DNA from 2 places in the Streptomyces sp. NPDC046203 genome. Region 1 is predicted to be linked to the other one. Evidence: riboswitches for the same ligand, from Rfam matches in the RefSeq annotation. Region 1 holds a riboswitch; the other holds the start of a gene.

What was found. Region 1 has a riboswitch for cobalamin ahead of ABZ990_RS01720 (ABC transporter substrate-binding protein). Riboswitches for the same ligand answer to the same signal wherever they lie in the genome.
Region 2: another riboswitch for cobalamin. It lies ahead of metE (5-methyltetrahydropteroyltriglutamate--homocysteine S-methyltransferase); the one in region 1 lies ahead of ABZ990_RS01720 (ABC transporter substrate-binding protein).

What each region holds. Positions count from the first base shown of each region.
Region 1 is NZ_JBEYZX010000001.1:430,166-434,371, reverse strand. It holds partial or broken gene ABZ990_RS01730 (enoyl-CoA hydratase-related protein) at 1-1,371, opposite strand, end outside; gene ABZ990_RS01725 (TerD family protein) at 1,696-2,280, opposite strand; cobalamin riboswitch at 2,474-2,646, shown strand; gene ABZ990_RS01720 (ABC transporter substrate-binding protein) at 2,714-3,769, shown strand; gene ABZ990_RS01715 (iron chelate uptake ABC transporter family permease subunit) at 3,823-4,206, shown strand, end outside.
Region 2 is NZ_JBEYZX010000004.1:93,566-97,771, forward strand. It holds gene metE (5-methyltetrahydropteroyltriglutamate--homocysteine S-methyltransferase) at 1-1,904, opposite strand, end outside; cobalamin riboswitch at 2,093-2,250, opposite strand; gene ABZ990_RS04900 (DinB family protein) at 2,441-3,046, opposite strand; gene ABZ990_RS04905 (AfsR/SARP family transcriptional regulator) at 3,645-4,206, shown strand, end outside.

The DNA.
Region 1 (4,206 bases):
GCCCACCTTGCGGGGCAGGGTGTGGGTCCAGTACTCGGACCCGTAAAGGCCCATGCGCCGGTAGTGGGGGTTGAGCACGGAGCCCGACCTGCACCACACCTCGTCGGCGGCCAGCGCCAGCATCACCCCGCCGGCCGCGGCGTTGCCGCCGATCGCGCTGACGACGAGCCGGTCGGTCGTCGTGAGAACGGCCTCGACCAGATCGTTCATGGCGTTGATGTTCGCCCAGGACTCGGCGGCCGGGTCGGCGGCCGCCTCGATCACCTGGAGGTGGATGCCGTTGGAGAAGAAGTCGCGCTGTCCGCCGAGGACGAGGACGGAGATGGGGCGGCGGCAGGCGGTCCGGTACGCCCGCAGCAGGCGGCGGCAGTGGTCGGTGCTCATCGCGCCGCCGGGGAAGGAGAAGGACAGCACCCCGACGGCGCCCTGTTCGCGGTAGCGGATGTCGGACCAGGTCCGGCCCGGCGCCCGCGCTGGTGTCGGCGCCGGGCTCGGGGTCGGCGTCGAGGTCGGGGTCGGCGTCCGGCGGGATACGGGCGGCTCGGGGAGTTCCGGCAGCCGGCCCGCGAGGGCGAGGGCCAGGGTGGCGGGCAGTTTGCAGGCCCGCGTCGCGCCGGGGCCGGTGCGGGCGCGCAGTTCGGGGAGCCATACGGCGCCGTCCGCCGTGGCGCGGCAGACCGCGCCGCCGCGGGCCGCCAGCAGTTCACCGGGCCGGCCGCGCAGGCCGTCCTCCGGGTGGCCGCCGTGCAGGAACCAGTCGGCTCCGAGCAGTTCGTCCGGCACACCGGGCTGCGAGTCGGCGGCGCGCAGGGTGCGCAGGACCGTCTCGGTGTCCTCCTCCCAGGAGATGCGGCGCTGCTCCTGGCGGAGGAAGGGGCGGGTGCGCACCGGCCCGGTCTGCGGGCGCGGGCGGGCTCCGGCGGCGAACCGTTCGACGGCGAGGTGGACGGCGGTCATGGCCGCGTCGGACAGCTCGTTGCGGTACAGGTCGCTCTTGCCCACCTCGGTGACGCGGAAGGAGGCCGTCGCCCAGACGTCGCCGGCGTCCATCTCCTCGGCGGCCTGGAGGACGGTCACGCCCCACTCGGTGGCGCCCTCGAGGATCGCCCGCTCCAGGGAGGACGGTCCGCGGTCGCCCACCGGCCCCGGATGGACGATCAGACAGGGGCGGCCGGACCACACGTCGCAGGGCACGACGGTCTTCAGCATGGGGGCGAGGACCAGATCGGGCGCGTGCCGTCCGACGGCGTCCCGTACCGCGGCCCCGTCGGGGGTGATCTCGACGGAGACGGCGTGTCCGCGGTCCCCCAGCTCGGCCCTGGCCCGCTGGGTGAGGGAGTTGTAGCCGCTGGCGATGAGCAGAACGCGCATGGCCGCCCTTCCGGATCGTCGGGGAGGCCCCGCTCCGGACGGCAGGCGGGTGCCGGACACCCCTTGGCGATCGTCGGACATCCCGGGCGGCGCGGACGGCGACGCATCCCCCGGCTCACCCGATCGGGAGGCGATTCCGACCACTTGGCGGCCCGCTCGCCACTCCGCCGGACACGGCGGACACGGTGGGAGCGGCGGACGCGGTGGACGCGGGGCCGCGCGGAGGGCGCTGCGTCAAGGACGCGCGGGGCGCCGGGCGATCCAGGTGCGCGAAGGCGGTGTACGGGCGCTTCGTCTCCGCCCGTACACCGCCTCCCAGGCCGGCTACTTGCTGACCGCGAAGCGCATCAGGGCGTGCTCGTCGCCCTGCTTGAGCTTGCCCGTCTCGTTGATCACTTCGAGCTTCCAGACGCCGCCTATCCGGGTCGCCTTGGCCACGGCGCAGGCGTTGTCCTGGGTCAGCAGGCTGGGCCAGATGTCGGCGACCTGCTGGGAGCTGCCGCCGGTCGCGTCGTAGACCTTGAAGCTGATGTTGCGGGCCTTCTGGAAGGAGCTGCCCTTCTTGTACGCGGCGGCGACGAACACGATCGAGGTGATCGGGGCCGGGACCTTGGCGAACTCGACGGTCACCGTCTCGTCGTCGCCGTCGCCGTGGCCGGTCTGGTTGTCGCCGCTGTGGAGCAGCGAGCCGTTGCCCATCGGGTCGAGCGAGTCGAGCCCGGCGAGCCGGACCGGGTCGCCGCCCTGCATGGCGATGGCGATCAGGTCGAGGTCGGTGCCGGTCTTGCGGCGCAGCCGGCCCAGCACGCCGCCGGAGCTGCCGGCGGTGGGGTCCCAGGAGACACCGATGGACAGATGGGTCACCCCGTCCAGGTCCGCGGGGCCGTCTTCCTTGGTCAGCGTGATCATGCGCGGTCATCCTCAGTCGAAGGGCCAGTCCCCGCAGAGTGTGCCTGACCGCGCGTCCGTTCCCCACGGAGGGGCCCTTTTTGATACGCGATCGGCACCGGTGACAGCGCCGGGCGACGGCCGGGGACCATCGGTGCGGTCCCCTGTCGATTGTCACGCCTGTGGTAATTTGCCGAGGCCAGTCGCACCTTTGTACGTACGAACAACCGTAGGTACACGGGTCAGGGAATCCGGTGGGAGTCCGGAACTGACGCGCAGCGGTAGGGGTGACGGGCGGAGCACGGCCACTGGGCCCGACGGGCCTGGGAAGGCGTTCCGTCCGGACGAACCCGAGTCCGAAGACCTGCTGGCGGCCCCGGCGCCCTGACAGGCGGTCCGGGGAGCACCGTACGACAGGCTTCGCGCATGAGCCGTGGACACAGAAGGTTCTCCCGTGCCCCTCGCACACTCCGCCCGTTTCGCCGTGCCGCTTCTGGCCGGTGCCGTACTCCTCACCGGCTGCGGCGGCGACAAGCCGCCGGCCGCCGCTCCGGCTTCCGCGTCCCCGGCGGCGGGGGCCGCCTCCGGCTATCCGGTGGTGCTCGACAACTGCGGACAGCGGATCACGATCGACCGTCCGCCGAGCCGGGCCGTCGCCCTCGACCAGGGCTCGGCCGAGATCCTGCTGGCGCTCGGGCTCGCCGACCGCATGGTGGGCACGGCCACCTGGACGGACCCGGTACTCAAGGGCCTGGAGAAGGAGAACGCCAAGGTCCCCCGGCTCGCCGAGCGCTACCCCTCCTTCGAGAAGGTGCTGGACACCGAACCCGACTTCGTCAGCGCCTCGTTCCTCTACACCCTGGGCAAGGGCGGCGTGGCGCCCCGCGAGCGGTTCGGCGCCCTCGGCGTGCCCTCGTACCTCTCCCCCTCCGACTGCGTCGGCAAGGACAACAGCGGTGACGGCGACGGGGTGCGGACCCGGCCGCTGACGATGGACGACGTGTACGGCGAGATACGCGACCTGGGCCGGGTGTTCGGGGTGCCGGAGCGCGCCGGGACACTCGTCGGCGAGCTGCGGGACCGGGTCACGAAGGCCACGGCGGGCGCGGACTTCGGCGGCGCCTCCGTCCTGTACTGGTACTCCGACTCGCAGGGGCCGTACATGGCCGGCTGCTGCGGCGCGCCCGGGATCGTCAGCCGGACCCTCGGGGTGCGCAACGTCTTCGACGACACCCATGAGGAATGGCCCCAGATCAACTGGGAGACGGTGGCCGAGCGGGACCCCGACGTCCTGGTGATCGCCGATCTGACCCGCAAGGCGCAGTCCGCCGAGAGCGCCGCGAAGAAGATCGAGTTCCTGGAATCCCACCCCGTCGCCCGGAACATGACGGCGGTACGGAAGAAGCGGTACGTGATCCTCGGCGGCCAGGCGCTGAACCCCACCCTGCGCACCGTCGAGAGCATCGAGAAGGTGGCCGCCGCACTGCGGACGTACGGATTCGCGAAGTGACCCGGTCCCGGCCTCGGTCCAGGCCGTGGTCCCGGTCGCGGTCGCGATCCCGGCTGCTGCCGCCGGCCGCCGCCGGGGCGGCGGGGATCGCGCTGCTGTGCGCGTCGGTCGCCGTCGCCCTCACCATCGGCCCCGCCGACATCCGGGTGGCCGAGGTGCGCTCCGTGGTCACCGCCCACCTGTCGGGCGGCTCCTCGGGGCTCACCCCGATCCGGGACGGCATCATCTGGAACCTGCGGCTGCCCCGGACCCTGCTCGCGGCCGTGTGCGGCGCCGGACTCGCGGTGTGCGGCGCGGTGCTGCAGTCGCTGCTGCGCAATCCGCTCGCCGATCCGTTCGTCCTGGGCGTCTCCTCGGGCGCGTCGACCGGGGCGGTCGCGGTCGTGGTGCTCGGCCTCGGCGGGGGCGCGCTGTCCGTCACCGGGGGCGCGTTCCTC
Region 2 (4,206 bases), on a different contig from region 1:
CAGTCGAGGTAGTCGGCGTGGTCGGCGGCGCGCAGCGGCAGCGTTTCCCGCAGGGCCGGTTCGTCCACCTGGACGACCGGGGTGCCGGCGGCCTCCAGGTCGTCCACCTCGTCGCGCAGGGCGAGGGCGACCTGGCGGGCGGTGTCGGCGAGCGGCTGGTCGTCCCGGACGAAGGACCAGGCGAGCATGGTGACCGGGCCGGTGAGCATGCCCTTGACCGGGCGGCCGGTGAGGGACTGGGCGTACGAGGTCCACCGCACGGTCATCGGTTCGGGGCGGGAGATGTCGCCGGCCAGGACCGGCGGGCGGACGTAGCGGGTGCCGTACGACTGGACCCAGCCGTGCTGGGTGGCCAGGTAGCCGGTGAGCTGTTCGGCGAAGTACTGCACCATGTCGTTGCGTTCGGGCTCACCGTGGACGAGGACGTCGATGCCCGCCTTCTCCTGGAAGGAGACGACCTCGGCGATCTCGGCCTTGATCCGCTCCTCGTATCCCGCGATGTCGATCCGCCCGGACCGCAAGTCCGCACGTGCCAACCGCAGTTCGTCGGTCTGCGGGAAGGAGCCGATGGTGGTGGTCGGCAGCAGCGGCAGGCCCAGCGAGGCCCGCTGGGCGACGGCCCGCTCGCGATAGGGCAGGGAGCGCCGGCCGTCGGTGTCGGTGACGGCTGCGGCGCGAGCCCGTACAGCCGGATCGTGGGTGAGAGCGGATCCCGCGCGGGAGGTCAGGTCGGCCCGGTTCGCGGCGAGTTCGGGTGCGATGGCGCCCGTTCCCTGGGCCAGCCCGCGGGTGAGCACGGAGATCTCCCGTGTCTTCTGGCGGGCGAAGGCGAGCCAGCGGCGGACCTGCGGATCGATGTCCCGCTCGGCGGCCGCGTCGAGCGGCACGTGCAGCAGGGAGCAGGAGGCGGCGACGTCGACCCGGTCGGCGAGGCCGAGGAGGGTGCCAAGGGTGGCGAGGGACTTCCGGTAGTCGTTGATCCAGATGTTGCGGCCGTCGACGACTCCCGCGACGAGCCGCTTGCCGGTCAGACCGCCGACGGCGGCCAGGTCGTCGAGGTTCGCCGCGCCGCTGCCGGTGAAGTCGAGCGCGAGGCCCTCGACAGGTGCGGCCGCCAGGACCGGGAGGGCGTCGCCGAGACGGCCGAAGTACGAGGCGATCAGCAGCCGGGACCGGTCGGTCAGGGCGCCGAGTTCGCGGTACGCGCGGGCCGTGGCGTTCAGTTCGGCCGGGGTGCGGTCCTGTACGAGGGCCGGCTCGTCGAGCTGGACCCACTCCGCGCCCGCCGCCCGCAGATCGGCCAGCACCTCCGCGTACACGGGAAGCAGCCGGTCGAGCAGGGTCAGCGGCTCGAAGTCGTCGGCCACCCCGGGGGCGGGCTTGGCCAGCAGCAGATACGTGACCGGTCCGACCAGAACGGGCCGGGCAGCCAGCCCCAGGGCGAGGGCCTCCCGCAGCTCTCGGGTCTGCTTTTCGGAGTTCGCGGAGAACTCCGTGTCGGGCCCCAACTCCGGCACCAGGTAGTGGTAGTTGGTGTCGAACCACTTGGTCATCTCCAGCGGCGCCACGTCCTGTGTGCCGCGTGCCATGGCGAAGTAACCGTCCAGCGGATCGGCGGCGACGGCGGCGCGGTGCCGCTCCGGAACGGCGCCGACCATGACGGTGGTGTCCAGCACATGGTCGTACAACGAGAAGTCGCCGGTGGGGACTTCGGTGACACCCGCCTCGGCCAGCTCTCGCCAGTTGGAGCGGCGCAGGCCGGCTGCGGTCTTCCCCAGGGAACCGGCGTCGACGCGGCCCTTCCAGTACCCCTCGACGGCCTTCTTCAACTCCCGGTTCCCGCCCTGCCGGGGGTAGCCGTACACGGTGGCCCGGGACGCCGCGGCTGCGGACTTGTCGGTCACGGAACTCTCCTTCGCGAGATGTGTCCACGAACATCCCGGGGACGGGACGCGGGCGCGAAGGGAACGACGGAACGGGCGGACCTCCTCGCGGAACAAGGCCGCGAAGACCGCTCGTTGCGCACGCCGACCCGCCCACGAGGTCACCGGGACACTCCGCGCACGGAATCGTCCGCGCACGGGCAACGGGCAGGTCTTCGGACTCGCGGGCACGCCCTCCGGAGGGACCGGCGGACACCTACTGGCCGTCGCTTCCCAGGCCCGGTACATCGGACCCAGTGCGTATGACGGCGGTCGTTCCCACTCACCGCTGCGGGGCAGTCCCGGATTCCCACCGGGTTCCCTCTTACGACGCTCCCGCCTGGCGGACGGGGCGAACCAGCTGCACACGCCACCCTAGGGCCTCGCACCGGGACGCGAGAGCGGTTGCCCATATTCCGGACGGCATCCACGAGACGGGGCGGACTCGTCTCCCCCGGGAAGGCTGCTCGCGCCGGCCCGGCCGTCGCGACCAAGCGGCGCGGGCGGCGGTCATCGCCTCACATCGCGTGCGGCGGCCTCTCGCCCTTGACGAGTGCCGCCGCCCTCGCCGCCCGCTCGATCGTCGCGCGGTGGGCCGCGCGGGCTTCCTCGTCGATCCGCGTCTCGTGTTCGGGACGCAGCCCGGTCCGGCCGTCGAGGCCCTCGCGCAGGATGTCGGCGTGCCCGGCATGCCGCATGGTCTCGCCGAGGACATGGACCATGACGGCGAACAAGTTGGTGCGAGAAAACGGCTCCGGCCACCACGGCACGTGGCCGGGGGCGTCGAGGGGAAGCTCGTCGATCGTGGCGTCCGCGTGTTCCCACGTGCGCCGGTAGAACCCGACGATCCGCTCGCGGGTCTCGTCCTCGGCCGCCCACTGATCGCTCCCGTCGGAATCCTGCCACCGGGGCAGCGGCTGCGGGGACGGGCGGCCGAAGACCTCGCCGAAGTACCTGGCCTCGACGGTGGCCACATGCTTGACCAGGCCCAGAAGGTTGGTCCCGGTCGCCGTCAGAGGCCGGCGTGCGTCGTATTCGGACAAGCCGTCGAGTTTCCAGAGCAGCGCCTCGCGGTCCCGCCGCAGCCTCACGTGCAGGTTGTCCTTCGCGAATTCATCGATCATGCGGCAGGAGCCTGCCATGGGCTGCTCAGCGCCTCAAGATCCCCCGCACGGCCCGCGGCGACCGACAGCACCGAGGTCCGGCCATCGTCTCCGTCGCAAACGGTGAAGATCGCGGAGTCGCGGCGGCATTCCCGTCGTTGGCCGACGAGCGACTCCGAGGCCCACACGTGACGGTGTTCGCAGGCGACGTTCCCCGCGCCCCCTCGTGACGATGGACGGGCCGGCGCACGCCCGTGCGGCCGGGGCGCCGCCGCGTACCCCGGGTCCGGCCCCGCCCGGTCGGACGGAAGCGGCGCCGGGGGCGGGCGGGGGCCGCGACACCCCGCGCCATCAGGGGGCGGGCCCGGGACGGCTCGCCGGGGCGGGGCGGCGTCACCGCCCGGTCCGGCTTCCCGGCCGCGCCTCTCCTCCACCCTTCCGGCTCCGCCCGCGGGCGCGGAGTGAGGGCGAGCGGGCGGCCCCGCCGCCTCTTCGGCCGCGGCCCTGAGAGGCCCGAGTCCCGCGCGACCCAGGTTGGCTCGATTCGAACCTTGCCCGTCCACGACAAAGCCCCCACATTGGGCGCAGTTCACACACATCCTGCACACAAGTCACAGTGATGGGGGAGTCGACGGCGGTGGCGTTCCAGCGCGCGAGAACCACGGTGGCGGGCGGTGCGGAGGGCGGTGCGGGACGGCGTCCCGGCACGCCCCCGGAATCCAGGGAGCACTCGGGCCCTGAGGCGGCGGAGAGCAAACCTCGTTATCTGGTCCTGGGGCCGCTGGAGTTGCGGCTCGAAGGGCGTCCCTGCACGCCCACGGCGCTCAAGTCCCGTGCGTTACTCGCCCTGTTGTTACTGCGTGCCAACCAACAGTCCTCCACCCACTCCCTGATCGAGGACCTGTGGAACGGCCGGCCGCCCCGCTCGGCACTGGCGGCGCTCCAGATGTACGTGTCGGGCCTGCGCCGGATCCTGGACCCCGGTCACAGCCGCGACGGACTGGACGCCCGCCACCACCCGCTGCTGCCGACGGTCGGATCGGGTTATCTGCTGCGCGTGGGGCCCGGGGAGCTGGATCTGGACGAGTTCCGCGAGCAGGCGGCCCTGGGCCGCAGCCGGCTCGCCGCCGGTGACTGTCAGGCCGCCGAGCACGCCTTCCGGCGCGCTCTGACGCTCTCGC